DNA from 4 places in the Brevundimonas sp. UBA2503 genome. Region 1 is predicted to be linked to each of the others. Evidence: predicted binding sites of a transcription regulator. Region 1 holds the regulator's gene; each other region holds the start of a gene.
What was found. Region 1 encodes LexA, which represses DNA repair genes until DNA is damaged. Its sites were predicted from a motif close to ATGTTCNCNANNTGTTCT; they were not measured.
Positions count from the first base shown of each region.

Region 2: a site for LexA is predicted at 4,486-4,503, ahead of dnaE (DNA polymerase III subunit alpha). Genes of this name have one in related genera too.
Region 3: a site for LexA is predicted at 3,042-3,059, ahead of uvrA (excinuclease ABC subunit UvrA). Genes of this name have one in related genera too.
Region 4: a site for LexA is predicted at 2,193-2,210, ahead of recA (recombinase RecA). Genes of this name have one in related genera too.

Region 1 is NZ_DDOD01000024.1:3,220-11,101, reverse strand. It holds gene trpD (anthranilate phosphoribosyltransferase) at 1-370, shown strand, start outside; gene trpC (indole-3-glycerol phosphate synthase TrpC) at 367-1,167, shown strand; gene lexA (transcriptional repressor LexA) at 1,266-1,964, shown strand; gene B4K74_RS11360 (ComEC/Rec2 family competence protein) at 1,972-4,173, opposite strand; gene gltX (glutamate--tRNA ligase) at 4,173-5,567, shown strand; gene gltA (citrate synthase) at 5,655-6,956, shown strand; gene B4K74_RS11345 (DUF305 domain-containing protein) at 7,106-7,882, shown strand, end outside.
Region 2 is NZ_DDOD01000005.1:100,779-108,660, reverse strand. It holds gene rpsB (30S ribosomal protein S2) at 1-244, opposite strand, end outside; gene B4K74_RS01380 (GFA family protein) at 427-789, opposite strand; gene dnaE (DNA polymerase III subunit alpha) at 789-4,250, opposite strand; gene msrA (peptide-methionine (S)-S-oxide reductase MsrA) at 4,557-5,165, shown strand; gene B4K74_RS01365 (SDR family oxidoreductase) at 5,170-6,027, opposite strand; gene B4K74_RS01360 (enoyl-CoA hydratase-related protein) at 6,101-6,931, shown strand; gene B4K74_RS01355 (ABC transporter ATP-binding protein) at 6,936-7,646, opposite strand; gene B4K74_RS01350 (lipoprotein-releasing ABC transporter permease subunit) at 7,639-7,882, opposite strand, start outside.
Region 3 is NZ_DDOD01000011.1:223,029-230,910, reverse strand. It holds gene B4K74_RS06600 (DUF86 domain-containing protein) at 1-44, opposite strand, end outside; gene B4K74_RS06595 (nucleotidyltransferase family protein) at 34-318, opposite strand; gene B4K74_RS06590 (TerC family protein) at 408-1,262, shown strand; gene B4K74_RS06585 (ABC-F family ATP-binding cassette domain-containing protein) at 1,259-2,824, opposite strand; gene uvrA (excinuclease ABC subunit UvrA) at 3,139-6,078, shown strand; gene B4K74_RS06575 (hypothetical protein) at 6,115-7,017, opposite strand; gene B4K74_RS06570 (hypothetical protein) at 7,052-7,882, opposite strand, start outside.
Region 4 is NZ_DDOD01000008.1:49,773-57,654, forward strand. It holds gene alaS (alanine--tRNA ligase) at 1-368, opposite strand, end outside; gene B4K74_RS02915 (thiol-disulfide oxidoreductase DCC family protein) at 512-862, shown strand; gene recA (recombinase RecA) at 999-2,078, opposite strand; gene B4K74_RS02925 (DUF1328 domain-containing protein) at 3,146-3,319, opposite strand; gene B4K74_RS02930 (bifunctional GNAT family N-acetyltransferase/carbon-nitrogen hydrolase family protein) at 3,459-5,006, shown strand; gene B4K74_RS02935 (M20/M25/M40 family metallo-hydrolase) at 5,013-6,932, opposite strand; gene B4K74_RS02940 (CheR family methyltransferase) at 6,995-7,816, opposite strand; gene B4K74_RS02945 (response regulator) at 7,851-7,882, opposite strand, start outside.

The DNA.
Region 1 (7,882 bases):
CGAACTGACCACCACCGGCCCCACCGAGGTGGCCGAATGGCACAACGGCTCCGTCCGCCGCTTTACCGTCACGCCCGAAGAGGCAGGCCTTCCCCGCGCCGATCCCGAGGCGCTGGTGGGCGGCGATGCCGAGGCCAATGCCAAGGCCCTGTCCGACCTGCTGGACGGCGCACCCGGCGCCTATCGCGACATTGTGCTGCTGAATGCGGCGGCGGCCCTGGTGGTCGCGGACCGGGCCGAGTCTCTGACCGAGGGCGTGGCGCTGGCCGCCCGGGCCATCGATGACGGCGCGGCCCGTACGGCCCTGACCCGCCTGTCCGCGATCAGCCACATGCGGCCCGAGTCCCTTGAAGCCGAGCCCCGGGCATGAGCGACGTGCTGGACCGCATCGCCGCCTACAAGCGCGAGGACGTCGCGGCGCGCAAGGCGACCCTGTCGCAGGCCGATGTGGAGGCCCGCGCGGCTGAGGCCCCTCTGGTGCGCGGCTTCAAGGCGGCGCTGCTGGCCCGCCAGGCCACCGGCCGCCCCGGCCTGATCGCCGAGATCAAGAAGGCCAGCCCGTCAAAGGGCCTGATCCGCGCAAACTTCGACCCGCCCGCACTGGCGCGCGCCTATGAACGCGGCGGCGCGGACTGTCTGTCGGTGCTGACCGACGGGCCGAGCTTTCAGGGCGACGACACCTTTCTGGTCGCGGCCCGCAAGGCCGTCCGCCTGCCCTGTCTGCGGAAGGACTTCCTCGTCGACCCGTGGCAGGTCGCCGAGAGCCGGGCGCTGGGCGCCGACTGCATCCTGATCATCATGGACATGATCGATGACACCCTCGCCGCCGACCTGCTGGCCGAGGCCCGGCGCTTTGGCATGGACGCCCTGGTCGAGACCCATGACGAAGCCGAAATGGCGCGCGCCGTGGCCTTGGGCGCGGACTTCGTCGGCGTGAACAACCGGTCGCTCCGCACCTTCGAGGTCGACATCGCCACCTTCGCCCGACTGGCGCCCCTGGCCCCTGAAGGCGCCACCCTGGTCGCCGAGAGTGGCCTGTTCACCCCGCAGGACGTGGCCACTGTCGTGGCAGCCGGCGCCGACGCCCTGCTGGTCGGGGAGAGTTTGATGCGGCAGGCGGATGTGGAGGCGGCGACGCGGGCGTTGATGGGCCAGGCGTCCCGCTAACCCCTCCTTAACCAGAACACCTCACGAACACTGGATGGACGTTCGCGGTGTGTTCCGCTATTGTCCACAGGCGGAACAGATTCGGGTCAGAGGTCTCCATGCTCACGCGCAAACAGCACGAACTGCTCATGTTCATTCATGAGCGCATCCGCGAGACCGGGGTTTCGCCCTCCTTTGACGAGATGAAGGCGGCGCTGGATCTGGCGTCCAAATCGGGCATTCACCGGCTGATCACGGCGCTGGAGGAACGCGGCTTCATCCGCCGTCTGGCGCACCGCGCCCGGGCGCTGGAAGTGCTGAAGCTGCCGGATCAGGCGGCGGTCACCCCGGCGCGCACGCGCGGGCCCTTCGTGCCAGACGTCATCGAGGGCGGCGGTCGTGCTGCGGCCAATGCCAATCACGACAGCGGCGGCACCCGGGAACTGCCCCTGCTGGGCAAGATCGCGGCGGGCACGCCCATTTCCGCCATCCAGCACGAGCGCGACCGTATGTCGGTGCCCGAGGCCCTGCTGGGCGCGGGCGAACACTATCTGCTCGAGATCGAGGGCGATTCCATGATCGAGGCGGGCATTCTGGACGGCGACTTTGCCATCATCCGTCAGGTCACCACCGCCAACAGCGGCGAGATCGTCGTGGCCCTGGTCGAGGAAGAGGAGGCCACGCTGAAGCGCCTGCGCAAGCGCGGCGCCTCCATCGCGCTGGAGCCTGCCAACCGCGCCTATGAGACGCGCATCTTCGGCCCCGATCAGGTCAAGGTGCAGGGCCGTCTGGTCGGGCTGATCCGCCGCTACTCCTGATAGCGGATTATTCCTGATAATCGGGGTCGCCCAGCCGGTTCCACGGACGCGCGCCGCGCTCGGTCGTTGACCACAGGGCGCGCCAGCCCCCTGCTGTACGCCACAGCTCGACACTGCCGCCCGTGGCGTAGTCGCGACCATCCAGCACCAGACGGTCGGCGCAGGCTTCGGGCAGGCTTGTCAGCTCAACCCGGACACTGACCACCTCGGCCGACTGACATAGGGCCGCCAACTGCGCCTCATCGGGGATGCTGCGCCCCCACCAGAGCGCCAGCGGGCCCGGCGTGTCGGGCGCGCAATGGACCCGTCCGCAGGTCCAGCCCTTGGCCGGGCGCTCGACCAGCGTCAGCCCCCGCCGCCCCGACCAGACATCGCGCGAGAACGCCCCGACCTTGCGGACCACCAGGGCCTCGTCCTCCGTCACAATGGCGCCATTCGTGCCCGCGTCGGCGATCCACAGGTCCGGCGTCGGATGCCGGGGCCAGATCATCACCGCGCAGGCCAGCGGCAGGCCCAGCCACCGCAGACGCCCGCGCCACAGGCACAGCACCAGAATGCCGATGAAGGCGACCGGCAGGGCGATGACCGGCGCACTGGCGGTATGGATCACCGCCCCCGGCAGGGTCGAGATCCAGGCCCCGACGGCCATGATCGCCTCAATCCCCCAGCCCGCGACCGTCAGGAACGGCCCGCCAAGGCCGAACGGCTGAAGTAAGACCCCCAGCGCCAGCATCGGCATCATGATGAAGTCGGCGATGGGCGAGCTGATCATATTGGCCAGCAGGCCATAGACCGCCGTCCGGTTGAAATGCTGCATGGCGAAGGGGCCGGTGGCCATGCCGGCGACGAAGCTGGCCAGAATCGCAAGTCCGACCCATGTGCCGGCCCGCTGCACGAGCAGGATCGGCAGGGGCACCTTGATCTCGCGCGGGCGGCGCGGCCAAGACTCGGCCAGGGCCACAAGGGCTGCGGTCGCGGCAAACGACATCTGAAAGCCCGGCGTGACAATGGCCTCGGGCTGCAGCAGCAGGACGGCAAAGGCCGCCACCGCCAGCGCATTCATGCTGATGGCGGGCCGATCAAGGATGATGGCCAGAAAGGCGACCGAGGCCGTGATCGCCGCCCGCTCGGCCGGCGGCGGTGCACCCGAGATGATCAGATAGGCGACGACGGCGATCCAGCCGGCCCAGGCGGCGACCTTCTTGCCCGGCACGCGCAGCACCAGCCACGGCCAGGCCGCGATACCGAAGCGCACGGCGAAGAAGACAAAGCCGCCGACGATGGCCATGTGCAGGCCCGAGATCGACAGGATGTGGATCAGGCCGGAGTCCCGCATGGTGTCGTAGGTCTCCTGCGCGATCCAGCTTTCATGGCCGGTCGTCATGGCCGCCGCGACCCCGCCCACCCGGGGGCCGAGGCGCTCGACCAGCCGCTCGGCCAGTCCAAAGCGGAACTGGTTGACGGCCATGGCGCGGCGCAGCGGGTCCGGCGGCGGGGGCAGATCGATCCAGCGGGTCTGGCCCAGCTCGAACCCCACGCCGCCCATGCTCTGGAACCAGGCCGTCCGGCCAAAGTCATAGGCCCCGGGCGCGGCGGGCCCCGGCGGCGGGTTCAGAATGGCAAAGACGCTGACGGCGTCACCCGGCCGGGGGGCCTCGCCCCGCACCGTCACGCGCAACCGCATCGGGGTTTCCTCGGGGGCCAGTCCCTGCACCCGGACGGGGGCCATGATGATGCGGGCGCCCCGCGCCCCTGGGCTGTCGACGTCCAGCACCCAGCCTTCCACCACGACCGGATCCGAGGTCGCGGGGGCAATGGGCGCCGCGACATTGTCCGAGCGCAGTTTGGTAACCGTCAAACCGGCGAAAAAGAACGTCAGAAACATCAAGGGGACGCTCAGGCCGCGCCCGGGGCCATGGCGGCGCACGCTCCACCAGACCGCCGCGCTGACCACCGCCGCCAGCAACAGCGGCCACAGCGGCGGCTCGGCCTTCAGAACGAAATAGAGACCGCAGCCACCGCCGAAGGCCACAGGGGCCCACAGCCGCCAGCGGTCGGTCTGGGCCAGAAGGGCGTCGCGCGCACCCTCGACCACCCGCCCGGCAAATCGCTTTGCCAGGCTGGGCACAAGCGTTTCAGGGGCTATAAGGGCGGCCTCTTCCTGAACCGTGGCCAGACCCTCACCCTGTGACTGACTCCCCCGCATCATTGACCCCCCGGGCCCCAGCGGGCCCTGTTGTCACGCGCTTCGCTCCCTCTCCCACGGGATACCTGCACATTGGGGGGGCAAGAACGGCGCTTTTCAACTGGCTTTTTGCCCGGCGGCATGGCGGGCGCTTCCTGATCCGGGTCGAGGACACCGACCGCGAGCGGTCGACCGAGGCCGCCGTGAAGGCGATTTTCGACGGGCTGGACTGGCTGGGCCTGACCGCCGACGCCCCGCCCGTCTTCCAGCACGCGCGCGCCGACCGTCACCGCGAGGTTGTCGATACTCTGGTAGAGAAAGGCCATGCCTATCGCGACTGGACCTCTACCGAAGAGACCGGTCGTCTGCGCGATGAGGCGCGGGCCGAAAAGCGCACCTTTGTCTCGCCCTGGCGCGATCGCGACCCGGCCGAGGGCGACCTGAACCAGCCGCATGTGGTCCGGTTCCGGCGTCCGTTGGACACGCGCGTGACCCTCGACGACGCCGTTCAGGGGCCCGTCAACTGGCGCGCCGAGGATCTGGATGATCTGGTGCTGCTGCGGTCGGACGGAAATCCGACCTATAATCTGGCAGTTGTGGCCGATGACCACGACATGGGGGTCACCCACATCATTCGCGGCGACGACCATCTGAACAATGGCGCGCGTCAGGCCCTGATCTATGACGCCCTGGGCTGGACCCGCCCGGTCTTTGCTCACATCCCCCTGATCCACGGCCCCGACGGCGCCAAGCTGTCCAAGCGCCACGGCGCCCAGGCGGTGCACGAATATGCCGATATGGGCTACCTGCCCGAGGCCATGCGCAACTATCTGGCCCGCCTCGGCTGGGCCCACGGTGACGACGAACTGTTCAACGACGCCCAGGCGATTGAATGGTTTGACCTTTCCGGGATCAACAAGGCCCCGGCCAGGCTGGACTTTGCCAAGCTGGCCCACGTCAATGCCCACTGGATCCGGCAGGCGGATGTCGCCCGTCTGGTCGATCTGGTGGCGCAGTCCGAGGCCGAGAAGGCCGCCCTCGCCCGCGTCGTTCCGCATATCCAGGACCGGGCCACGACCCTGATCGAATTGCGCGAACAGGCGGCATTCGCCCTCGCCCCCCGCCCGATCACCATTTCCGAAAAGGCGGCCGGTCAGCTGACACCGGAAGCGACCGAACGTCTCGCGCGGCTGATCCCCACCCTCCGCGATCAGGCTGAGTGGACGGTCGAGGCGCTTGATTCGACGCTGAAAACCTTTGCCGAGAGCGAAGGTGTCGGCTTTGGCAAGATCGGGCCAGCGGTCCGTGCGGCCTTGACGGGGGGGGCTGCCTCTCCCGATATCGCAAAGACACTGGCCTCTTTATCGCGGGAAGACGCCCTCGGTCGCTTGGATGATGCGCTGCAACATACTAAGTGAACGGCCATAACTCATTTGCGGATCGCGACTCCTAAGCGGTTCGCCCCGGTCGGGGGGCACCCGGTCGGCATGCACACAGGGACGCAGATGACCAACACGACCTCCCCGACCGGCACCGCCACCCTCACCTATGGCGACAAGAGCGTCGACCTGCCGGTTCTGTCCGGTTCGACCGGCCCCGACGTCATCGACATCCGCAAACTGTACGGCGCCACCGACGCCTTCACCTACGATCCGGGCTTTACGTCGACGGCGTCCTGCGAAAGCGCCCTCACCTTCATCGACGGCGACAAGGGCGTCCTGTTGCACCGCGGCTATCCGATCGACCAGCTGGCCTCCCAGTCGAACTTTGTGGAGGTCTGTCACCTGCTGCTGCGTGGCGAGCTGCCGACGGCCGAGCAATATGCGGCCTTCGAAAACAGCGTCACCATGCACACCATGCTGCATTCGCAGTTCGACCGCTTCTTCGAAGGCTTCCGCCGCGACGCCCACCCGATGGCCATCATGGTCGGCACGGTCGGAGCCCTGTCGGCCTTCTATCACGACAGCCTGGACATCCATGATCCGGTTCAGCGCAACATCTCGGCCATCCGGCTGATCGCCAAGATGCCGACCATCGCGGCGCGCGCCTACAAATACCACGTCGGCCAGCCCTTCGTGTCGCCGCGCAACGACCTGAACTACTCCGAGAACTTCCTGCGGATGTGCTTCGCCGTTCCGGCCGAGGACTATGAGGTCAATCCGGTGCTGGCCAAGGCCATGGACCGCATCTTCATCCTGCATGCCGACCACGAGCAGAACGCCTCGACCTCGACGGTGCGCCTGGCGGGCTCGTCGGGCGCCAACCCGTTCGCCTGTATCGCCGCCGGCATCGCCTGCCTGTGGGGCCCGTCGCACGGCGGCGCCAACGAAGAGGCGCTGAACATGCTGAAAGAGATCGGCACTCCGGACAAGATTCCGGAGTTCATCCAGGGCGTGAAGGACAAGAAGTACAAGCTGATGGGCTTTGGCCACCGCGTGTACAAAAACTATGACCCGCGCGCCAAGGTCATGCAGGAAAGCGCCCATGAGGTGCTGAAGGCGGTCGGCGATCCGAACGACCCCCTGCTGCAGGTGGCCATGGAGCTGGAGAAGGTCGCGCTGAACGACGAGTATTTCATCGAGCGCAAGCTGTTCCCGAACGTCGACTTCTATTCGGGCATCACCCTATCGGCCATGGGCTTCCCGACCACCATGTTCACCGTGCTGTTCTCGCTGGCCCGCACGGTCGGCTGGATCGCCCAGTGGCAGGAAATGATGGAAGATCCCTCGCAGAAGATCGGCCGTCCGCGCCAGCTGTACACGGGCCCCACGGCCCGCGATTACACCCCGATCGAACAGCGGGGCTGATCGGGCGCGACAGCGTCTGTCATCGGAAATCCATGCAGAGGGCGCGGCGCAGGTCGCGCCCTTTTCATTTGCTGCACCCCCGCCCGGGCTTTGGCCCCGGAAACGCCCGTGCTAGCCATACGGCACCACCATATTGGGGAGTACAGTCGTTGAAGAAATCCGGTCCGTCGATCCGCAAGCTGCTCGGGGGCTCCGCAGCTCTCGGTGCCCTCCTGTTCGCCAGCAGCGCCTTTGCCCAGGATGCGCCCCTGATCCAGCCGGGCGCGCCCGGACAGGACAGCCGCACGCTGGAAGGCCGCGAGGCTGCCCGGATCGCCGACAACCGCTATTCCGCCGACGACGTTGCCTTCATGCAGGGCATGATCCTGCACCACGGCCAGGCCGTTGAGATGTCGGTTCTGGCGGCCGACCGCACCAACACCCCGGCCATCCTTGATCTTGCGTCTCGTATCCTGGCCTCCCAGGCAGACGAGATCGCCTTCATGAGCGGCTGGCTGACCGAGCGGGGCGAGATGGCCCCGACGCCGCAGCCGACGGGCGCCATGGACCATTCGGCGCACGGCGGCATGGACCACTCCGCCCACGGCAGCCATGCGGACATGCCGGGCATGGCCTCACCCGAGCAGATGGCCCGGCTGGCCGCAGCCAGCGGCCCCGAGTTCGACCGCCTGTTCCTCGAGCTGATGATCCCGCACCACGAAGGTGCCCTGACCATGGTGTCGTCGCTGCTGTCGCGCTCGGGCTCGGCCTACGACCCCATCCTGTTCCGCTTCGTCAACGACATTGCCAATGAGCAGCAGACCGAGATTGCCCGGATGACGGGCCTGATCCGCGCAGCCTCGCCCGATCCCCGTACGAACCTGCGGGCCGGGTTCCGGGATGCCGAGCAGGCGTCCAGCAATATGCAGCTGATTGCCAGCCTGCCC
Region 2 (7,882 bases), on a different contig from region 1:
CGGGATCCGACGCCTGACGCTTGGTGCCGACGAACAGCACGCGGCCGCCCTTGGCCGCCACGTCGCGCACGGCGACCAGCGCCTGATGCAGCAGCGGGATCGACTGCGACAGGTCGATGATGTGGATGTTGGAGCGTGAGCCGAAGATGTAGCGCTCCATCTTCGGGTTCCAGCGGTGGGTCTGGTGGCCAAAGTGGGCGCCCGCTTCCAGCAGGGTACGCATCGAGAATTCAGGCAGAGCCATGATCGTGTAGTCCTTTTTCCGATTCAATCCGCCGCAGACGGTGAAAAGGACCGACGGGTCCCTCGGAACGGCTCGACCGGGATGTCTCCCCGGAACGCGCCACGCCTGCGTGTGAAGTGCGCGGGCATATAGGCGAGATCACCGGAAAGGGCAAGCGCCCTGCCCCGGCGACGCCGTATGGGTCAGAGCTTGTTGAGGCCGTCGAAACGGATCGTCTCGATCGTCCACGGCTCGACGTCATCGAGGGTGCGGACATTGACCGCGATCATGTCGCGGCCGTCCGGGGATTTGCCGGCCCCGAACGGCTCGACGCCGCACACCCGGCAGAACCGGTGACTGATAACGTGGCGGTTGAACAGATATTCGCTGAGCCGGTCCTCGCCCCGGATCAGACGGAAGGCATCCGGTGAAACGAAGCCCAGCATCAGCCCCTTACGGTAGCAGTGGGTGCAGTTGCACTCGATCACCCCGGACAGGTCCAGGTCCGCCTCGAAAGCCACGGCCCCACAGTGACAGGACCCTTTGTGCGTCGCCGTCTCGCTCATCACGCTTCCTCCAGCAGAACCACGCCCGGGACGGTCTTGAGCGCGCCGCGCAGGGCCGCATCCAGCCGGTACCGCCCCGGCAATTTCACCTCGACCTCGCGCCGGCCCTCCAGGGTAGCGATCAGGCTGACCTCGCCGCCGCGTCCGCCACCCTTGAGCGCCGACCGGTCCAGCCGGGCCTTCAGCGCAGCCGGGTCCGACCCCCGGCCCGACACGTGGACCCGCAGATTCACATCGGACTGTTCGATAGCCGTATCCATGCGGCTGGCCTCATCGCCGAAGAAGCGCACCTCGCCATCGCTGGCCTTGGCCCGCACCTTGACCATCAGGGCCGCACCCACCTCCAGCACATCGCGATAGCGGCGCAGCGCATCGGGCGTGAACAGGCATTCGAACTCGCCCGTCGGGTCCGAGAAATTGACGAAGGCGAATTTCTCGCCGCTTTTGGCGCTGGTCCGTTCCTGACGGCGGCGCACCACCCCGGCCATCAGGAAGGCCTCGTGCCCGCCCTCGGCCAGCGACAGGGCCTCTGCGGCGAAGGTCACCCGCTTGCGGCGCAGGGCGGCCTCCATGTCCTCCAGCGGGTGGCCTGACAGATAAAAGCCGACCGCCGCCAGTTCCTGGTCCAGCCGCTCGGGCCCGACCCAGGGCTCCACCGACTTCAGCCGGGGCCGCGCGGCATGCGCCTGATCCGCGCCAAACAGGCTGACCTGGGATGAGGCGCGCTCGGCGGCCACGCTCTGGCAATAGGCCATCAGCGTATCCGCCTGGTCGATGATCTGGCGACGGTTCGGGTGCAAACTGTCCAGCGCCCCCGCCTTGGCCAGCCCCTCAAGCGCCCGCTTGTTGACCGCCCGCGGGTCGACCCGCTCAAGGAAGTCGAACAGGTCGGCAAAACGACCGCCCTCCTCGCGCACCTGAACCACGTGGCGCATGGCCTCAAGCCCGACGTTGCGGATGGCGCCGAGGGCATACAGGACCGCGCCCTTGCCCTCATCATCGTACGCCACGTCAAAGTCGGCCGTCGAGCGGTTGATGTCCGGTGCCAGCAGCGTCACCCCGGCCTTGCGGGCGTCCTGATAGAAGATGGCCAGCTTGTCGGTGTTGGAGATGTCCAGCGACATGGAGGCGGCGAAGAACTCGACCGGGTGGTTCGCCTTCAGCCAGCCCGTCTGGTAGCTGATCATGGCATAGGCGGCGGCGTGTGACTTGTTGAAGCCATAGCCGGCGAACTTGGCCACCAGATCGAAGATGCCGCCCGACTGCTCCTCGGACACGCCGCGTTCCGAGGCACCCGCAATGAAGCGCGCCCGCTGGAAATCCATCTCCTCCTTCTTCTTCTTGCCCATGGCGCGGCGAAGAAGGTCGGCTTCCCCCAGACTGTAGCCCGCCAGGATCTGGGCGATCTTCATCACCTGTTCCTGGTAGATGATGACGCCGTAGGTCTCCTTCAGGACCTCGGCGAGCGAGGGGTGAAGGGTATCGACCTCGGCCCGGCCGAATTTGCGGTCGATATAGACGTCGATGTTCTCCATCGGCCCCGGCCGGTAGAGCGAGATCAGGGCGGTGACTTCCTCGATCGACTCGCAGCGCATCTTGCGCAGGGTGTCGCGCATGCCCTGGGATTCCAGCTGGAACACGCCGACCGTCTGGCCCGAGGCCATCAGCTCATAGGTGGCCCGGTCGTCGAGCGGCAGCAGCGAGAAGTCGACCGCCGCACCGCGCCGCTCCAGATAGCCGTGCGCCCGATCCAGAACCGTCAGCGTCTTCAGGCCCAGAAAGTCGAACTTCACCAGACCGGCGGGCTCGACCCACTTCATGTTGAACTGGGTGGCCGGAATGTCGGAGCGGGGATCCTTGTACAGCGGCGTCAACTCGACCAGGGGCCGGTCGCCGATGACGATGCCCGCCGCGTGGGTCGAGGCGTTGCGATACAGCCCCTCGAGTTCCAGCGCCGTGGCCAGCAGGGTGGCGACCGCGGGTTCGTCGTCACGCGCCTGTTTCAGGCGGGGTTCCAGCTCGATGGCCTGCGCCAGGGTGACAGGGTTGGCGGGGTTGGCCGGCACCATTTTGGCCAGCCGGTCGACCTGGCCCAGCGGCATCTGCAGCACCCGACCCACATCGCGCAGCACGGCCCGCGCCTGAAGCGTGCCGAAGGTGATGATCTGGGCGACGCGATCCTCGCCATAGTGCTTCTGCACATAGGCGATCACCTCTTCCCGCCGCTCCTGACAGAAGTCGATGTCGAAGTCGGGCATGGAGACCCGCTCTGGGTTCAGGAACCGTTCGAACAGCAAGCCGAACCGCAGCGGGTCGAGGTCGGTGATGGTCAGCGCCCAGGCGACCAGAGAGCCGGCACCGGAGCCCCGGCCCGGCCCGACCGGGATACCCTGTAGCTTGGCCCATTTGATGAAGTCCGACACGATCAGGAAGTAGCCGGGGAAGCCCATCTGCTGGATGACGCCGACCTCGAACTCGAGCCTGTCCCAATAGGCCTGCTCCGGGGCGGCCGCCTCGACCGCCGCCAGCCGGGCCTTCAACCCCTCTCGCGCCTGAAATGCCAGTTCGTCAGCCTCGTCTCGCCCTGCGCCGGTGTCGAACCGGGGCAGGATCGGCGCCCGCGTCGGCACCAGAAAGGCACAGCGCTTCGCGATTTCCAGCGTGTTGTCGCAGGCCTCGGGCAGGTCCGCGAATAAGGTCCGCATGTCGGATGCCGACTTGAACCAGTGGTGCGATGTCACCCGCCGGCGATCGTCCTGACCGGTGAAGGCGCCGTCGGCGATGCACAACAGGGCGTCATGCGACTTGGCCCGGTCGGCCCGGACGAAATAGACGTCATTGGTCGCAACCAGCGGGGCTTCGGATTTATAGGCCCAGGCCACCAGCCCGGCCTCGGCCTGCCGCTCTTCGGCCAGATCGTGGCGCTGCAACTCGACATAAAAGCGGTCACCGAACACCCGGGCCATTTCGGCCAGCGCTTCATGCGCCTCACCATCCCTGCCCTGCACAAACAGGGGATCGACCGGGCCATCCGGACCGCCCGACAACAGGATCAAGCCCTCGGCATGGTCGCGGACCCGCTCCCAGGGAACGCCCGGCTCGGCCAGATCTCCGGTTTCCAGATAGGCCAGCGACGACAGGGCCGACAGATTGCGCCAGCCGAGCTCGCTCTGGACCAGCAGAACCACGGTCGACAGCCGGGCCCAGCGCTCGGACCGCTGCCCGCCGATGCCGGTGACCGGCAGGGCGCACCCGATGATCGGCTGAACACCGGTCGCCTTGGTCGCCTGGCTGAATTCGAGGGCGCCGAACAGATTGGTGCGGTCGGCGATGGCCACAGCCGGCATTCTGGCCTCGGCGGCTAGCTTGCCAAGGGCCGAGGCCTTGATCGCCCCTTCCAGCAAGGAATAGGCGGAACGGGCCCTCAGGTGGACGAAACTGTCGCCGAACGCCTCTGTCACCGACTGTCTCCCTGCCCTGCGGCCCGCACACGCAATGACTATGGAAGGATTCTGGCCTCAGACACCCCGTCCGTTCCAATCCATCCCCAGCCGCGCGACGCTCCGGTGGATCAATAGGCCAGCAGGGCGGCCTGCCACGCCATCCAGACAAAACCGCCGCACGACGCCAGCGACAACATTTCCCGAACCCAACGCGCCATGATCAGCCTCCGTGATTATGTTCCGTTTCTGTTCTATGTTCTGTTTACGTTCCGTGTCAACAGCGGGGCTTGAAACCTTTCGTCGTCCGGCATCGTATCCAGAGTCATGACCCGTTTCCTGATCGCGCTTGCCGCCCTCATCGCCGCCTGCAGCCCCGCCCCGCCCGCGCCCGCCGAGGCCCCGCCTCCGGGCAGCCAGATCGCCGTCTTTGCCGGCGGCTGTTTCTGGTCGGCGGAAAAGGCGTTCGAGAACGTCCGGGGCGTGTCGTCTGTAGTCTCCGGCTTTGCGGGCGGTACCGTCGCCAATCCGACCTATGCCCAGGTCGTTCGGGGCGGCACGGGCCACCGGGAAGCCATCCAGGTGACCTTCGACCCCAACGTCGTGAGCTACCGCGCGCTGGTCGACCGGTTCTGGCGGACCATCGACCCGACCGACCCCGGCGGCGCCTTCTGTGATCGCGGCCCCAGCTATGAGACCGCCGTCTTTGCCACCGCCGAGCAGCGCCCCGCCGCCAATGCCTCGCGCGCGGCAGCCGAGCGAGCCCTCGGCCAGAGCTTCACCACGCCGGTGATTGCGGCCGCCCGCTTCTGGCCGGCCGGAAACGAACATCAGGACTACGCGCGTCGCAATCCGGGCCGCTACGAGGCCTATCGCATCGGCTGTCGCCGCAGCCCGGCCCTGCGCCGGGTCTGGGGCGATGCCGCGGTCGAATAGGACCTCAGCCGATCTTGACACCGGGCGGCGGCACGCTGTCCGCCGGGACGAAGAAGTCGGGCATCAGCGTTTTCGTCGGATCGACGCGATAGACGTCAAAGTCGCGCACGCCCTGCTCGTACAAGAAGCTGTCGTCGATCAGGAACCGGCCCGTATTCTCTCTCGCCGGCAGGCAGAACAGGGCATGGGCCGCATCGGCCAGAATCTCGGGCGTGCGGCAATGGGCCAGGCCCTCCTTACCCGCCAGGGCGAATTCGATGGCCGCAGTCGCTACCGCCGTGCGGGGCCACAGGGCATTAAAGGCAATGCCGTCGCCCTTGAATTCCTCGGCCATGCCCAGCATCGCCAGGCTCATATTGTACTTGGCCATCGAATAGGCGACGTGCGAGCCGAACCAGTGGGGAGATAGATCCAGCGGCGGTGACAGAGCCAGCACATGCGGATTGGTCGCCTGTTTAAGGTGCGGAATACAGGCCTTGGAGACCAGAAAGGTGCCACGCCCGTTGACCTGATGCATCAGGTCATACCGCTTCATGTCGGTGGCGAGCGTGCCCGTCAGCTGGATGGCCGAGGCATTGTTGACGCAGATGTCGATCCCGCCGAACCGGGCGACGGCGGCCTCGACCGCGACCATCACCGAGTCCTCGCTGCGCACATCGACGACCAGTGGCAGGGCCTTGCCCCCTGCGGCCTCGATCTCCTCGGCGGCGGAATAGATGGTGCCGGGCAGGTGTTTGTGCGCCTCGGCGGTCTTGGCGGCGATCACGACATTGGCGCCGTCCCGGGCCGCGCGCAGGCCGATGGCCAGCCCGATCCCCCGACTGGCCCCCGTGATGAAGAGCGTTTTTCCGTTGAGCGACATCGCCGCGGTCCTCCAGTGCATTTCGATGGAAAACCGATAGCATGGGTTTACCACCAATCGCGATGGCGCCGAGATGACCGAGACCCAACCCTTCCAGATCACCCGTGACGGAGCCGTCGCCCACCTGCGACTGTCACGGCCCGAAGTGTCCAATGCGCTGGACATGCGCTTCTGGACGGGGCTGGGGCCGGCCTTGAGGGGTCTGGACGCAGCAGGGGATGTGCGGGCGCTGGTCCTGTCGGGCGAGGGCCGGAATTTCTGCGCGGGAATGGACACCTCAGTCTTCACCGGCGGCGCTATCATGGGCACGGACACCGCCGCCGAGCGGCAGGCCTTCCATCAGGCGGCCCGCGAACTTCAGGACGCCCTGTCGATGCTGGAGCGAGTCCGCTTCCCGGTGATCGCTGCCGTGCAGGGCGCCTGCGTCGGGGCCGGGCTGGACATGATTGCCGCCTGCGACCTGCGGCTCGCTTCGGCCGACGCGTACTTCCGCATCGAGGAGATCAACATCGGCATGATGGCGGATGTCGGCAGCCTGCAACGCCTGCCCCTGCTGCTGCCCGAAGGTGTGGTGCGAGAGCTTGCCTATCTGGGCACCAGTCTCATGGCCGACCGCGCCGAGCGTCTGGGCTTCGTCAATGCTGTGCTGCCGGACGCCGATACCCTACTGGCTGCCACCCTGGAGATGGCGCACGCCATCTCCGCCAAGGCGCCTCTGGCGATCTCGGGGTCGAAGGCCGCGATCACCTACGCCCGCGACCACACCGTCGCCGACGGCCTGGAATGGGCCGCCGTCATGCAGGGTTCCATCTGGAACACCGCCGACATCCTCGGCGCCATTCAGGCCCGCGCCACGAAGAGCACGCCGACGTTTGTGGACCTGAAGCCCCTGCCCAAACCCTGAGCGCTCAGTAGGCCTGGCTCTCCGCCGGGCGTTCTTCCAGATGGCCGTCCTTGAGGGCAAAGACGCGGTCCATATGGCCGGCCAGTTCCATGTTGTGGGTCGCGATCAGGGCCGCCACGCCGGACTTCTTGGCCAGATCGTGCAGGGCCTCGAACACGGTCTGGCTGGTCGCAGGATCCAGATTGCCGGTCGGCTCATCGGCCAGCAGCAGGCGCGGCCGGTTGGCCAAGGCCCGGGCCACGGCCACCCGCTGACGCTCTCCGCCCGATAGCTGCGACGGCTGATGGGTCAGCCGGTCGGCGAGCCCCAGGGCGACCAGCAGTTCTTCAGCCCGCGCACGCGCCGCGCCGAGCGCGTGCCCCGCGATGCGGAGCGGCAGGGCCACATTATCCCGCGCGTCAAATTCCGGCAGCAGGTGGTGGAATTGATAGACAAATCCGATGCGCGCCAGACGGATATGAGTGCGAGCTCGCTCGGGCAGGCCACCGACGGCCTCTCCATCGATCCGGACCTCGCCCGAGGTCGGATGTTCCAGCAGACCCGCCGCATGCAGCAGGCTGGACTTGCCCGAGCCCGACGGCCCGATCAGACCAACGATTTCGCCGGGACGGACGTCCAGATTGACGCCGCGCAGCACCGTCAGCCCGCCGGCGGCGGTGTCATACGTCCGGGTCAGGTCGTGAACCGACAGCACGGCCGGGGCGAGACTATTCATAGCGAAGCGCCTCCACCGGATCGAGCTTGGCGGCCTGCCAGGACGGGATCAGCCCGGCGACACAGCTCATGAAGAAGGACCACATCGCCACCCAGAACACGTCCATGGGGTCCACAAGGGCCGGCACGGCGTCCAGCATATAGACGTCGGCATTGAACAGCTCGACCTGGAAGACCCACTCCAGGAAATGCTGGATCGCCCCGATGTTCAGGCAGAACAGCAGGCCCAGCACCAGA
Region 3 (7,882 bases), on a different contig from region 1:
AGCATCTCATCGAGATGAATGCTGTCCGTCTCTTCAAACGGCAACCGCTTCGCCCTCTGCCTTGCTCCTGATCTTGGAGTGCATGACGTCCGTGGAGCAGAATTCGACCGACCGGCCCAGCCGCTCTCCCAGCAGCCGCTCGACCGTCAGGAACTCCAACCCCAGCGGCCGGGAGGTATCGACCAGCAAATCGACGTCGCTGTCCGGCCCCGCTTCATCCCGCGCATAGCTGCCGAACAGGCGCAGGTTCACGATCCCCTGCTCTGCCAGCCACGGCTTCTGGTCCCTCAGTCTGGCAAGCAGTTCGTCGCGGGTCATGGCGCAATCCTACTCCAGCTGAAATAGGGGCACAAACACGGATCGCTCACCGCTTGCCGGACCGCCCCTGACTGCCTTACAGAGCCGAAATGGAATTTCTCTCGTCTCCCGAACTCGCCAGCCAACTGACCGCGCTTGGCAAGGTGCTGATGATCGACCTGGTGCTGGCCGGCGACAATGCCGTGGCCGTGGGTCTGGCGGCCGCCGCCCTGCCCGCTGAACAGCGAAAGAAGGCCATTCTGATCGGTCTGGCCGCCGCCGTGATCATGCGCATCGGCTTTGCCCTGATCACCGTCCAGCTGCTGGCCATCGTCGGCCTTCTGATGGCCGGCGGTTTCCTGCTGCTGTGGGTGTGCTGGAAGATGTGGCGCGAACTGCAGGAACAGCGGACTCACGACCAGGCCGAGTCCGGCGAGGCCATGGAGATGGCGCTGGCTGCCCACCACGGCGGCGGGGCCACGCCCGAGGAAATGGGCATCAAGCGCAAGACCTTCTGCGCGGCCCTGGTCCAGATCATGATCGCCGACATCACCATGTCGCTCGACAATGTGCTGGCCGTCGCAGGCGCCGCCCACGATCACCCGTGGATCATGGTCTTTGGTCTGGTGCTATCGATCGCCCTGATGGGTGTGGCCGCGACCTTCATCGCCAAGCTGCTGAACAAGCATCGCTGGATCGGCTACGTCGGCCTCTTCATCGTGCTGTATGTCGCCCTCCACATGATCTGGGACGGCTATCGCTCGGTCGTCGTCCGCACCGGCAATCTGGAACAGCACAACGCCTCGGCCCCCGGCTTCCTCGACATCGGCGAAAAGGAAGAGGCCAAGCACCTGCGTGGCGTCCGCACCGAGGACAGTGCGCTGACGACCCCGCCGGTGCCGACCAACCCGGCGGACGCCCCGCCGGTGCAGACGGTGCCAGGCGATCCGTCGTCGGAGAACTAGAGCCGGATCTCGCGCTCGATCCCGACCGCGTCCAGAAAGTCGCGGTCGTGGCTGACGACCACCAGCGCCCCGTCCCACGCGGCCAGCGCGGCCTCGACCGCCTCGATGGCGTCCAGGTCCAGATGGTTGGTCGGCTCGTCCAGCACCAGCAGCTGCGGCGGACGCGTGCCCGTCATCACGCAGGCGAGAGCGGCCCGCAGGCGCTCGCCGCCCGACAGGGTCTCCACCCGTTTGTGCGCCTCGACATTGCGGAACAGGAACCGCGCCAGCGCCGCCTGGGCGTCGTTCAGTGTGCCGTCCGGGTTCAGCCTCTGCCAGGCCTCGATCAGGGTTTCGTCGTCGCGCAGCAAACCGGCGTGTTGGTCCAGCAGGGCCAGCGGCACCGCGCATTCGACCGTGCCCGCTGACGGCATGATCCGCCCTGCGATCAGGTCCAGCAGGGTGGTCTTGCCCGACCCGTTGGGGCCGGTGATCGCCACCCGTTCCGCTCCGGTCAGCCTCAGATCGACGGGACCGACCCGAAGGCCTCGTTCGCCGTCGACCCTGACGCCTTGCAGAGTCAGCACCTGTCGCCCGGCGGCCAGTCCTGTCTCAGGCAGGGGCAGGGTCATCCGCCGCACCCGCTCGACCCGTTCACGCGCCGCAACCAGGGTCTGTTCGGCCTCTGCCGCCTGACGGGCCGCCAGCCGGGCGTCATGGCCGGCGGAATTCTCGGCTGTCTCTGCGCGGAAGTCCCGCAGGATCTTGGGCATATCGCCCTTCATGCCCTTCTTCCGCCCCGCGCGATCCCGCCGGGCCTTGCCTTCGGCCCGGCGCTGGGCATCGGCGGCCGTGCGGGCGACCTCGCTCTCGGCTACGGCCAGATCGTGCTCGGCCGCGACCCGTTCGATCGCCTTGCGCTCGGCATAGAGGTCGTAGTTGCCGCCATAGACCGTGGCCCCCAGCGGCGACAACTCGACGATCCGGTCCATCTGGCGCAACAGGGCGCGGTCGTGACTGACCACCACCGCCCCGCCCGGCCAGCGAGACAGGCGCTCGGCCACAAGTGCGCGGCCGTCGGCATCAAGATGATTGGTGGGTTCATCCAGCAGGATCAGCTCGGCCCCCGCCAGCTCCAGCGCCGCCAGCTCCAGCCGCGTCCGTTCGCCCCCGCTGAGCGTCGCCGCCTCGCGGGCCGGCGCCAATCCGCCCAGCCCCACGGCTGCCAGCGCCGATTCCAGTCGCGCCTCAAGGGTCCAGTCGGCCTCGGCCAGGTCGTCGGCAGTACCGTCCCCCGCCAGAATGCGGGCCAGCCGCGCCTGCGCCGCCTCGACCCCCAGCGCGGCGGCCACGGTCTGGCCCGGCACGGCCCCGGCGTCCTGTCGCAGACGGGCGATGGAGCCATTGCGCACGATATGGCCTTCGGCCGGAGCTTGGTCCCCCGCGATCAGATCAAGCAGGGTCGTCTTGCCGGTGCCATTGCGACCAACGATGCCGGTGCGCTCGCGCCCCAGCGACAGGCTCAGATTTTCGAAGAGGGTTCGGCCGTCAGGCGTCCGGGCGGCGACGCCGCTGAGCGTCACGAATGCGGATGGGGACGGGTTTCGGGCGAGGCTGGAGCGAGACATAGGCGACCACGAGGGCGACGAGGGAAAGGGCGAAACCGATTTCCACAGCGCTGATCATGATCGTCTGGCCTCCGAAACTACTCACGCGAAGACATCAGAATGGGGTCAAAGGCTCCGGGGTGCAAGCCGCATTCGCCGCACGAAGCCGTGAGAAGACCGGCCAGTCCCTCGCAGGTTCCCTAAATGTTCTTGCTGCATCCTGCGATTCAGTGCCCATATAGCGGCGGCACGCCGGACCCGTCCGGCCCTCTCTGCGTTCCCGGACAGGCATGATCGAAAAACACGACTTCATCCGTGTGCGCGGCGCACGCGAGCACAATCTCAAGGGCGTCGATGTCGACATTCCCCGTGGCCAGCTGGTGGTCATGACGGGGCTGTCGGGCTCGGGCAAGTCCTCGCTGGCGTTCGACACCATCTATGCCGAGGGCCAGCGGCGCTATGTCGAGAGCCTGTCGGCCTATGCGCGCCAGTTCCTGGAGCTGATGGGCAAGCCGGACGTCGACCTGATCGAAGGCCTGTCGCCGGCCATCTCGATCGAACAGAAGACGACGTCGAAGAACCCGCGCTCGACCGTCGGCACGGTGACCGAGATCAACGACTATATGCGCCTGCTGTGGGCGCGGGTCGGCGTGCCCTATTCGCCGGCCACGGGCCTGCCGATCGAGAGCCAGACCGTCAGCCAGATGGTCGACAAGCTGACCGCCCTGCCCGAGGGCGAGCGCATCCTGCTGCTGGCGCCCGTGGTGCGCGACCGCAAGGGCGAATACCGCAAGGAAATCGCCGAATGGCAGCGGCTGGGCTATCAGCGGCTGAAGATCGACGGGGAATTCTATCCGATCGAGGACGCGCCGGTCCTCGACAAGAAGTTCAAGCACGACATCGATGTCGTGGTCGACCGGCTGATCACCAAGGAGGGCCTTGAGGGCCGCTACGCCGACAGCCTGCAGACCGCGCTGAAGCTGACCGACGGCATCGCCGTTGCCGAATGGGCCAGTGTGGCCGAGGGCGAGACCGAGCCGCGCCGGATCATCTTTTCCGAGCGGTTCGCCTGTCCGGTGTCGGGGTTCACCATCAGCGAGATCGAGCCGCGGCTGTTCTCGTTCAACAGCCCGACCGGGGCCTGTCCGTCGTGCGACGGCCTGGGCGTCAAGCTGGCGTTCGACGCCGGGCTGGTGGTGCCGGATACCGACAAGACCCTGCACAAGGGCGCGGTCGCCCCATGGTCGCGCGGTCCCTCGCCCCTCTACACCCAGACGCTGCAGGCACTGGCCCGCCACTATGGCTTCTCGATGGACAAGTCCTGGCGCGACCTGCCGCAGGAGGCGCGCGACGTCATCCTGGGCGGCACGGGCAAGGAGAAGATCAAATTCGTCTATGACGACAATGCCCGCAAATATGAGGTCTCCAAGCCGTTCGAGGGGGTGCTTCCGAACCTTGAGCGTCGCTGGCGCGAGACCGACAGCGCCTGGGTGCGCGAGGAGCTGGGCCGCTACCAGTCCGAGACGCCCTGCGAGTCCTGCGGCGGCAAGCGGCTGAAGCCCGAGGCTCTGGCCGTCAAGATCAACGGCGAGGACATCGCCGACGTCAACGCCCTGTCGATCTCGAAGGCATACCTCTGGTTCTCGACCCTTGAGGAGACCCTGACCGAGAAGCAGGCCGAGATCGCCCGGCGTATCCTCAAGGAGATCACCGACCGGCTGCGGTTCCTGAACAATGTCGGGCTCGACTATCTGAACCTGTCGCGCAACTCCGGCACCCTTTCGGGCGGCGAGAGCCAGCGCATCCGTCTGGCCAGTCAGATCGGCTCGGGCCTGACCGGCGTGCTCTATGTGCTGGACGAGCCGTCCATCGGCCTGCACCAGCGCGACAACAGCCGCCTGCTGGACAGCCTGCGCGGCCTGCGCGACCTCGGCAACTCCGTGCTGGTCGTCGAGCACGATGAGGAAGCCATCCTGACCGCCGATCATGTCATCGACATGGGCCCCGCTGCGGGCGTCCACGGCGGCGAGATCTGCGCCCAGGGCACGCCGGATGAGGTGATGGCCAACCCCAGGTCCCTGACCGGCAAATATCTGACCGGCGAGCGCGAGATCGAACTGCCGGTCGATGGCCGCCGCCCGGTCGACCGCAAGCGGATGCTCCGCATCTCGGGCGCCACCGGCAACAACCTCAAGAACGTGACGGGCGAGATCCCGGTCGGCCTGTTCACCTGCATCACCGGCGTGTCGGGCGGGGGCAAGTCGACCTTCACCATCGAGACGCTGTACAAGGCCGCCGCGCGCCGCCTTCACAATGCTTCTGACGCCCCGGCCCCCCACGACCGCATCGAGGGGATGGAGCATTTCGACAAGGTCATCGACATCGACCAGTCGCCCATCGGCCGCACCCCGCGTTCGAACCCGGCCACCTACACCGGCGCGTTCGGGCCGATCCGCGACTGGTACGCCGGCCTGCCGGAGTCCAAGGCGCGCGGCTATGGCCCCGGTCGGTTCAGCTTCAACGTCAAGGGCGGGCGGTGCGAGGCCTGTCAGGGCGACGGCGTCATCAAGATCGAGATGCACTTCCTGCCCGACGTCTATGTCACCTGCGACGTCTGCAAGGGCAAACGCTACAACCGCGAAACGCTGGAAGTGGTGTTCAAGGGCAAGAGCATATCCGACGTTCTGGATATGACGGTCGAGGAGGCCGCGACCTTCTTCAAGGCCGTGCCGCCGATCCGCGACCGTATGCTGACGCTGGAGCGCGTGGGCCTGGGCTACGTCAAGGTCGGCCAGCCCGCCACCACCCTGTCGGGCGGTGAGGCCCAGCGTGTCAAGCTGTCCAAGGAGCTGTCGAAACGCGCCACCGGCAAGACCCTCTACATCCTCGACGAGCCGACCACCGGTCTGCATTTCGAGGACACGCGCAAGCTGCTCGAGGTCCTTCAGGAACTGGTCGAGGCCGGCAACACCATCGTGGTGATCGAGCACAATCTGGACGTCATCAAGGTGGCCGACTGGCTGCTCGACTTTGGCCCCGAGGGCGGCGACGGGGGCGGCGAGATCGTCGCGGTCGGCACGCCGGAACAGGTTGCCGACAACGCCGCCAGCTGGACGGGTCGCTACCTCAAGCCCGTGCTGGAGCGCCATGAGGACCGCCGCAAGGCGCGTGTGGTGGCGCTCACGGCCGAGCCGGCACCGGCCAAACGAAAAGCCCGGGCGAAAGCCTGACGCCCGGGCTTCATCGTTGATCGGTCAGTCAGGCGATCAGGCCAGCTCGGGCGTGCCCGTGCCCTTCAGATCGCGGTAGGCGGCGGCAAACGGCGCATACATGACCGCCGCCAGCAGCGCCGACGAGATCGCCTGCAGGACGATGGCGACCGCCACCATCGGACCGATGGCCTGCAGGATGCCCATGGCGTTCATGCCTTCCAGCGATTCCCAGTCAACGGCCGCTCCCATACCCATGGTCAGGGGGAAAAAGACGATCGACGTCAGAATGCTGACAACAAGGGTCATGACAAAGGCGATGACCGCCATGCCGATCAGCCCCCACAGATGCCCGCCCGTCACCTTGAACGAGTCAAAGAAAGCGAACCGCTTCTCGGCCACGGTGATCGGAATGGCCAGCGACAACCGCACCGCCAGCCAGATCATCGCCGCAATCGCTGCGAGGAACACCACGACAATGATCAGCGCCCCCCCCGGTACGTCGGCGGCTCCAAGGAATCCGGCAATGAACCCTGCTACTCCGAAGATGACCATCGCGGCCAGGCCCATGACGATCGACAGGACCACGGAGACCACGGCCACGCGGACCTCATCCATACCGATCCGAAGGTAACCAAATGCCGATTTGCCGGGCTCCAGAACCGAGCGCGCCACGGCGGCGTTGAGGACAGCCCCCATCAATATGCCCAGCGGGATGAGGATCGGAAACACGGCCAGATAGGCCATCATGAACGGCCGCAGATCCTCGGGCGTCGCGCCGGGTCCCATATTCTCAAGATCCGACGCTGCGGCCATCACGCCCGCGATCGGGCCGGCAGCCAGCAGGAATATCAGTGCGAAGCTGACCAGATAAAAGGCGGCCCACCACAGCAGCACCATCGGCTTGCGCCGCACCACGCGAAAACCTTCAAAGGCCGCGTCTGTTGCAGAAAACGTCATCACCACACCCTCCCCGATTGATGAGGCCCCAGCCTTAGACGGACTCGTCCGGATTGTCAGCCGTGGTTTCCGCGGCGCTGTCCGCCTCGGCCGACAGTTCGCGCACCACATGGGCGAAAGGCGCATTGCCCAGCAGCTGGAAGAACCCCTGCACCCAGGCCAGCGGGATCAGCAGCACAGCCGCCGTCACGCCCCAGACCAGCGGCTGCTCGAACATGTTCATGACCCAGCCCTCGGGGTCATCCATGGCCGGCATATCCCAGCCCCCCAGGATGGCGCCGATGATCAGCAACAGTATCAGCCCCACCACCATGATCACCAGGGTCATGACGATCGTGACGATGAGCAGCATGATCAGCAGGCCGACCAGCTTCCACGACTGACGCCGCCCCAGCTTCCAGCCCTGCTCGAACGCCAGACTGTGGTGCCAGACACAGGCCGGCAGGATCAGATAGGCCCGCCCCGAGGCCAGCAGGATCAGCAGGAAGGCCGCGATCCCGAGCACGACAAGGCCCAGCGCGCGCGGCAGGTCCGGCAGTTGCCAGATCAGCGCCCCGATCCCCACACAGATCAGGGCCAGCACGATCAGGGCGAGCACAGCCACGATGGCGATCACAAGGCTGGCGATCAGCACCCGGAACTCGTCCGCACCCACCCGCATGAAGAAAGCGCCGTCCTTGCGTCGTCCGGCAAAGGTCGCCCGCGTGACTGCCACGATCACGACGATGGACACCAACCACTCCAGCAGATTGACCAGCAGCGACCAGCTCTGGAACTGGAAGAAGGTCGCCATGTCGGCGCCCGATTCGAAGTCGGGGTCATCGATGAACATGTCCCCGCCGAACACATGGAACAGCAGTGCGAG
Region 4 (7,882 bases), on a different contig from region 1:
TCCTTCGGAATGCCGAAGTCCTTCGTCACGAGGTTCCAGGCGGCCTCGATGGCGTGTTCCTTGAAGTAATCGCCGAACGAGAAATTGCCCATCATCTCGAAGAAGGTGTGGTGGCGGGCGGTATAGCCCACATTGTCCAGGTCGTTGTGCTTGCCCCCGGCGCGCACGCATTTCTGGGCACTGGTCGCGCGGTTGTAGGGGCGCTTCTCCTGACCGGTGAAGACATTCTTGAACGGCACCATGCCGGCATTGACGAACAGCAGGGTCGGATCGTTCTGCGGCACCAGCGGCGCGGACTGCACCTTGGTGTGACCATCGGCGGCGAAATAGTCGAGGAAGGTCGAACGGATCTCTTTGAGGCTGGACATCGGGGCGGGCTCGGTCAGTCGGGAGGAAACGGGGAGGCAGCCGTCATACAGAGGAATGCGCCGGATTGCATCACCTGCCCGTGATCAGCGGGCGCGACATTGCGGCGGGCGACGGCGGGCCGGGGGAGGGCTAGGGTCCAGCCATGCGCGAAGTGGTCGTCTGGTATGACGGGGCCTGTCCCCTGTGTCGCCGCGAGATCGGCATCATGCGGCGGCTGGACCGTGGCGGTGCCCTGACCTTCGTCGATGTGGCCCAGCCGGGCGCGGCCGAGGCCTGTCCGCTCGACCCGGCCGACATGCTGTCCCGCTTTCACGTGCGCGAGGACGGGCAGTTGCTGTCCGGCGCCGCCGCCTTCGCCGCCATGTGGCGCGCCATTCCGATCCTCCGCCCCTTCGGCCTCATGGCTCGCAACCGGATGGTGCTGGCCCTGCTGGAGCGGCTGTATGTGCAGTTCCTCAAGGTGCGCCCGCGCCTGCAGCGGCTGTTTCGCTGACAGCCGTCCACAACGGACGAAGCCGCCCGACCGGGGGGTCGAGCGGCTTCTTTTCCCCGAACGGATGTCACGGGGTCGGTGGCGGGTCGCGAGGCACCGCCCGGGGAAGTCTGAAAGCCGAGCGGCTTGAGGGCGATCAGCCCTCGAGGTCCTGCCCCTCGTCGGGCTCGGGCGAGCCCAGCAGTTCGTCGTCGATCTTGCTGGTCGACTGACGCACGGCCTTTTCGATCGAGGCCGCCACATCGGGATTGGCCTTGAGGAACTCGCGCACATTCTCGCGGCCCTGGCCGATGCGCTGGCTGTCGTAGGAGAACCAGCTGCCGGCCTTTTCGATCACCCCGGCCTTGACGCCCAGGTCGATGATCTCGCCCAGTTTCGAGATGCCCTCGCCATACATGATGTCGAAGATCACCTCGCGGAACGGCGGGGCCACCTTGTTCTTGACCACCTTGACGCGGGTGGTGTTGCCGACCACCTCGTCGCGGTTCTTGATGGCGCCGGTGCGGCGGATGTCGAGGCGCACCGAGGCATAGAATTTCAGCGCATTGCCGCCGGTGGTCGTCTCGGGCGAGCCGTACATGACGCCGATCTTGTGGCGGATCTGGTTGATGAAGATGACGATGCAATTGGTCCGCGAGATCGAGGCGGTCAGCTTGCGCAGCGCCTGGCTCATCAGGCGGGCCTGAAGGCCGGGCAGGCTGTCGCCCATCTCGCCCTCGATCTCGGCCCGGGGCGTCAGGGCGGCGACCGAGTCGATCACCACAATGTCCACCGCGCCCGACCGCACCAGGGTGTCGGTGATTTCCAGCGCCTGCTCGCCATTGTCCGGCTGGCTGACCAGCAGGTCGTCGAGGTTCACGCCCAGCTTCTGGGCATAGACCGGGTCCAGCGCATGTTCCGCGTCAACAAACGCCGCCACGCCGCCGACCTTCTGGATCTCGGCCACCGTGTGCAGCGCCAGCGTGGTCTTGCCGGAGCTTTCCGGGCCGAAAATCTCGATCACCCGGCCATAGGGCAGGCCGCCGATCCCCAGCGCCATGTCCAGACCCAGCGAGCCGGTCGAGACGCTTTCGATCTCGGCCACCATCCCGCCCTTGCCCAGCTTCATCACCGAGCCCTTGCCGAACGCCCGGTCAATCTGGGCCAGCGCCGCTTCCAGAGCCCGCGCCTTGTCGCCGTCTTCCTTGCCCACCAGTTTCAAAGCCGCCTGTGCCATTGCCTTCGACTCCCTTGCCATGATTCCCATCCGACTTCGGGAGAGACCCGCCACAGGGATGGACATCCACCCCCGGCCCGCTCCCGGTGACCGGCATATGTGCATGTTTTGTTCTGGTTGCCAATATGTTCTTTTTTCGAGTGCGACCGGGATTGACGTAGGGGGCCGTCTGATGAAGCGGGGTTCATCACAAAGACCACAAAGACCCCACAAAGGACACAACGAGGTCGAGCCCAAGCATCCCCCCGCTGTGATGAAGCCCGTTCTTAAGTCCCCTCTCCCGGCGGGAGAGGGGGTTGGGGGTGAGGGGCTCTCCGCATCCTTCGGCGTGAGCCGTCGCACCGGTCCTGCCACGGCGTTCGCCGACGGACACCGCCGCCCCTCATCCGGCGCTCACGCGCCACCTTCTCCCATTGGGAGAAGGGACAATTTATCGTGCGGGACCTTGGCGACGGGCACACCCCCTCTGTGCCCTTCGTGCCTCCTTTGTGTCCTTTGTGATGAACCTCTTTCTTCTCCCTTCTCCCCATCGGGGGAGAAGGAATGCTGAGCTGGCGCCCTCAGCTATGATAGCCGCCCCCGAATTCCCGCGCCCTTTCAACACCCCCACCGTTTCCCGGACCGTTCTTCCCGACCCGGTCCAGCGGTGTGCAACCCTCTGGCTGTCTCCGCCGCAGGAGAGGCGCCTCGGGACCCAGGCACTGACGCGGCGGCGGGGGCCGGTCGAGCGGGATTGCCCGGTGTAAACACCGGGGTCCGGGGCGTTTCTGGACGCCTCGCCCGTCGCGGGCTGAGTCGTCTGGAAGAGGTCGAACCGGGTTAAACGAGCCGGGCCGCGCAAGTTCGTCGGCGCCCCCGGTCCCGGCGGAAGAGACCGGAGCTTCAGACCGCTCGCGTGAACCGACCGGGGCGGCGCCAGGCCAGGTGCCGAAACTCACACACGCTCCCTGACGGCGAAAGCACGGGAGCACACGGTTCCGGGCCCCCGGCCCATGCGCCGCCCGCCTCTCCATCACCTCTGCCCCAAGGGCGAGAGGGGCTTCGGCGTGGGCGCGAAGGCGCGCCCCTCACTTCACCTTTTTGTAAACGGTCAGGCCCAGGACGAAGACGGCGACCGCGATGATGACGGCGATCCAGAACAGGATGATGGCGATGTCGACGAAAACGCCGGCAAGGCCCGTGAAACCCAGCACACCCAGGATCAGGGCGATGACGGCGAGAATGATGGCCCATTTGATCATGGGGGTGGCTCCTCAGTGAAGATGTGTATCGCCCCGCAACGCCACCCGGGGCGGCGACGTTCCGGAAACAGCCTGTTGCACTGCAAGAAAAATCCGCTTCCCCATTGATCCAATGGCCAAGCTTCGCGTTGGATGGGGCATGACAAAAACAAACAAGCCCGCCGTCCTGAACATTCGCAATGCCCGCGCCGCAGATGTGGAGGCCATCGCGGCCCTCGTCTCCAAGGTCTACAAATCCATGCCGCCGTATACGACGGGCATGCTGCGCGGCCAGATCTCGGCCTTCCCCGACGGCCAGTTCGTGGTCGAGTACGAAGGCGACATCGTCGGCTATGCCGCCGGCTTCCGCATCGATGAAAAGACGGCGATGAGCCAGCACACCTGGTCGCAGATCACCGGCGGCGGCTATGCCTCGCGTCACGATCCCATCGGCGAATGGTTCTATGGCATGGAGGTCTGCGTCGACCCCGACCGGCGGCGCCTGCGCATTGGCCAGCGCCTGTATGATGCGCGGCGCGACTTCTGCGAGGCCAAGAATCTGAAGGGCATCGTTTTTGGCGGACGCATGCCCGGGCTGGCGCGCAAGAAGGCCACCTATGCCGAGCCCGAGGCCTATCTGGATGCCGTCTCGGCGCGCAAGGCCAACGACCCGGTGATCGGCTTTCACCTGCGCACGGGTTTCGAACCCATCGGCGTGCTCAAGGGCTATCTGGCCTCCGATACGGCCTCGATGGGCCACGCCGCCCACATGGTCTGGCGCAACCCCTATTTCGTCGAGGAGCGGGGCAAGGGTTCGGCCTTTGCGGTCAAGGAGAACGTCCGCATCGCCACCGTCCAGCTGCAGGCGCGCAAGGTGGCGAGCTTTGAGGAGTTCATCGCCAACATCGAATATTTCGTCGATGTGACCGCCGACTACCGGACCGACTTTGTCGTCTTCCCCGAACTGTTCACCCTGCAGCTGCTGTCGCTGGAAAAGAAGAAGCTGACGCCGGCGGAATCGATCGAGGCCCTGACCCGCTATACGCCCCGCTTCATCGAGGCCCTGCGCAAGATGGCGGTCGAGTACAACATCAACATCATCGGCGGCTCGCACCCGACCCAGACCGACGACGGCGACATCCAGAACGTCGCCTATGTCTTCCTGCGCGACGGCTCGGTCCACGCCCAGGAAAAGATCCACCCGACCCCGAACGAGCGGCACTGGTGGAACATCAAGGGCGGCGACATGGTGCATGCCATCGACACCGACTGCGGCCCGATCGGCGTGCTGATCTGCTACGACTCCGAATTCCCCGAACTGGCCCGGCGGCTGGTCGACGAGGGGGCGCGCATGCTGTTCGTGCCGTTCTGTACCGATAACCGTCAGGGGTACCTGCGGGTGCGCTATTGCTCGGCGGCGCGGGCCATCGAGAACCAGTGCTACATCGCCCTGTCGGGCAATGTCGGCAATCTGCCCAATGTCGAGAACATGGACGTCCAGTACGCCCAGTCGTGCATCCTGACGCCCTGCGACTTCCCCTTTGCGCGCGACGGCATCGCCGCCGAGGCGTCCGAGAATGTCGAGACCATCACCGTCGCCGACCTGGACCTCTCCGACCTCGCCTGGGCCAAGGCGCAGGGCACGGTCCGCAATCTGCGCGACCGCCGCTTTGATCTCTACAAGACCGTCTGGACCGACGGCGGCTGAGGCGGGTCAGCCGGGCATGAAGACGAGGGCCGAGGCCGAAACGGAGACCGCCGCCACGATCAGCACCAGTCCGATGATCCTCAGGCCCGACCACGGCCCGGCGCCCGGACTGTTCGGCGTCATCAGCGCCAGCGGCGCCGCAAGGCTCAGCCACAGCAGGGCGATCAGGGCCAGTATGCCCGGCAGGTCCATGCCGATGCCGAGGAACACCGGATGGCCCATGGCCAGCAACCAGCCCCCAACGACCACGGTCGCGACGACCGGGATCAGACCGATCCGGACCCGCCTCAGCTCCGGATCGATCGCGGCGACGAAGGCGGCAGCCGCGACCGCGACCAGCCCGGGCCACAGCAGCAGGAAGGCGGCCTCCGGCAGCAGCGCCTGCGCCACCGCGCCCAGCACCAGCACCAGCCCGATCAGCCCCAGCCAGCGCGGCCAGGGGCTGGCCGCCGGTGGCGGCACCGGAATGGCGGCGACAAGGGCCAGAGCGGTCATGCCCGCGCTGACCGGGTCCCAGCCGCCGATCAGCTGGACCAGCAGACCGAGGACCGCGACGGTGCCCATCCACGCCATGCGCAGCTTGCCGCTCGCGCCCGCCAGAAACACCAGTGCCGCCCCGAACAGGGCCAGACCGGTAGCGACTTCCATCAAGGGCAGCCGCTCCAGCAGCTGATAATAGACATCGGCCGACTCGACCCGCCGCAGCATCGGCCCCGCCGCCAGCCGCACCGCCTGCGCCAGAACAAAGGCCCCCGCCAGGAAGGCGACGCCATCGACGGCTCCTCGCAACAGACTGGCCAGCGCCGTCCGGCTGCGGAAGACGGCAAAGGCCAGCAGCCCAAGCGACAGAAGCACCAGTCCCCAGCCCCAGGGCGCTGCCATGACGAGCATCGCCCCGCCGAACGCATCGGCATAGACGCGGTCCGGTCCGGCTTCCGGCAGGGTCTCGGCGCGCAGCAGCCGGTCGGTGACCTCCAGCGCCTGCGAGCCGATGTGCTGCAGACTGCCCTTGTCCAGCGCGTCCGGGGTCGAGGACGGGCGGTGGTACTGGTCGGCCCGACCGATGAAGGCAAAGTTCAGCCCGGCAATGCCCCGCTCTCGCGGCACGGAAAAGTCCGTGTCGTTCGACATCATCCGGTAGATGGCCACCGCCAGCGAATTGCTGGTCACCCCGCCGTCGATATGCGGGGCGGCCCCGGCCAGAAGGCCAACTGCGCCGGCGTTACCCGGGCCGGTCTCGAACATCATGGCGCGTCCGCCGCCGCCGCGCGCCTCCAGATTGACGACAAAGCCGATCCGCGCCCGGTCGGGATAGTCGCCGAAGAAGACACGGGCCCCGTCAAGGCCCAACTCCTCGGCGTCGGTGATCAGCACGATCAGCGGGCGCTCGGTCGGACCCCGCGCCTGAATGGCCCGGACGGCTTCCAGCACGGCGGCGACGCCGGTCGCGTCGTCGGCCGCCCCGGGCGAGCCGGGCACACTGTCATAGTGGGCCATCAGCACCACGGGGGCGGCGGACGGGTCGCGCCCCGGCAACTGGCCGACCAGATTACGGACCCGGTAACCGGCGGCTTCGGGCGACAGCTCCCAGCGCTCCATCCGCCGGATCGAGCCGGGGGACAGCGGTCCCTCCATGACCACCGGGTCCAGCCCCAGCGCCTGCATCCGGCCCAGCAGGTAGGCCCGGGCCGCGGCGTGCTCGGGGGTGCCCAGCGGGCGCGGCGCGCGGGCCAGTCGCTCGACGTCGACCATGGCGCGCCCGGCCGAGAAGACCGAGGCCTCTGCGTCCGCAGGACGGGGCGCGGGCGTGCGGGTCAGCAGGGCGGCCAGACCCAGCCCCAGCAACAGGGACACCAGCAGCAGGATGCCCAGCGCCGGATGGCCCCTGACGATCCGCGCACGCGGGCTCGGACTGGCTGCCGACATTGTCACCCCCTTACCGACCATGTCCCGACCCTAACCCAGCCGTTTGCGGTGCGTAAGGCGGATCAGGCAGCGCGTTGCAGGAAGGTCGGGGATTTAACGTGCAGGCCGCGACGCCCGCTGACGGGCCGGAAAGCCAGGCTGTCGCCGTTCAGGCTTTCGTCGGCCCCGAGGAACAGACAGCCGTCGTCGACCAGCCGCCGCTCCAGACCTTCCAGCACCAGCGCCCGGGCGGCCGGCTCCATACCGGTCAGCACATTGCGACAGAAGATGACGTCAAAGCGGTCGTCGGGCTCGGTTGCGCTCAGGTCGACAAGATTGGCGCGCTCGAACCGCACGACGCGTTTCAGGGGATCGGCCGCTGTCCATAGTTCGCCCTGCGGCTGGAACCATCGCACCATGGTGGCCGCCGACAGGCCCCGCTGGATCTCAAAGCCTGTATAGGCCCCCTGATGCGCCTTCTCGAGGGCGATGCGGTTCAGGTCGCTGCCCAGCACCTCGACATCCAGCTTCAGGTCCAGGGCCGCCATGGCCAGCGACCATGCCTCCTGGCCGGTCGAACACCCGGCCGACCAGATCTTCAGCGTGCGCCCCTGACGCGCCTGCGACAGGGCCGGCAGCAGTTCCTCGGTCATGGTGCGAAAGGCTGCGCGGTCGCGACGGAACCAGGTCTCGCCGTTCAGCAAGGACTCGATGATCTCCCACGCCAGACTGGCGACCGGCTTGCTCCACAGGGCGGCCAGCATGACGTCGACACTGTCAAAGCCTGCCCGGCGCGCGACCGGGCCCAGCCGGTGCTCGGCCAGATTCAGCCGATCCCGCCGAAGCCGGTTTCCTGTGCGCGTCGCGACCAGGGCCTGCAGTCTGTCAAAGTCTTCGGGGCTCATGGCGTGGCCTGGTGGAGGTCAAGGGTCAGCATCGTCAGACGGCGCCGACCTCGGCGAATTTGGCGT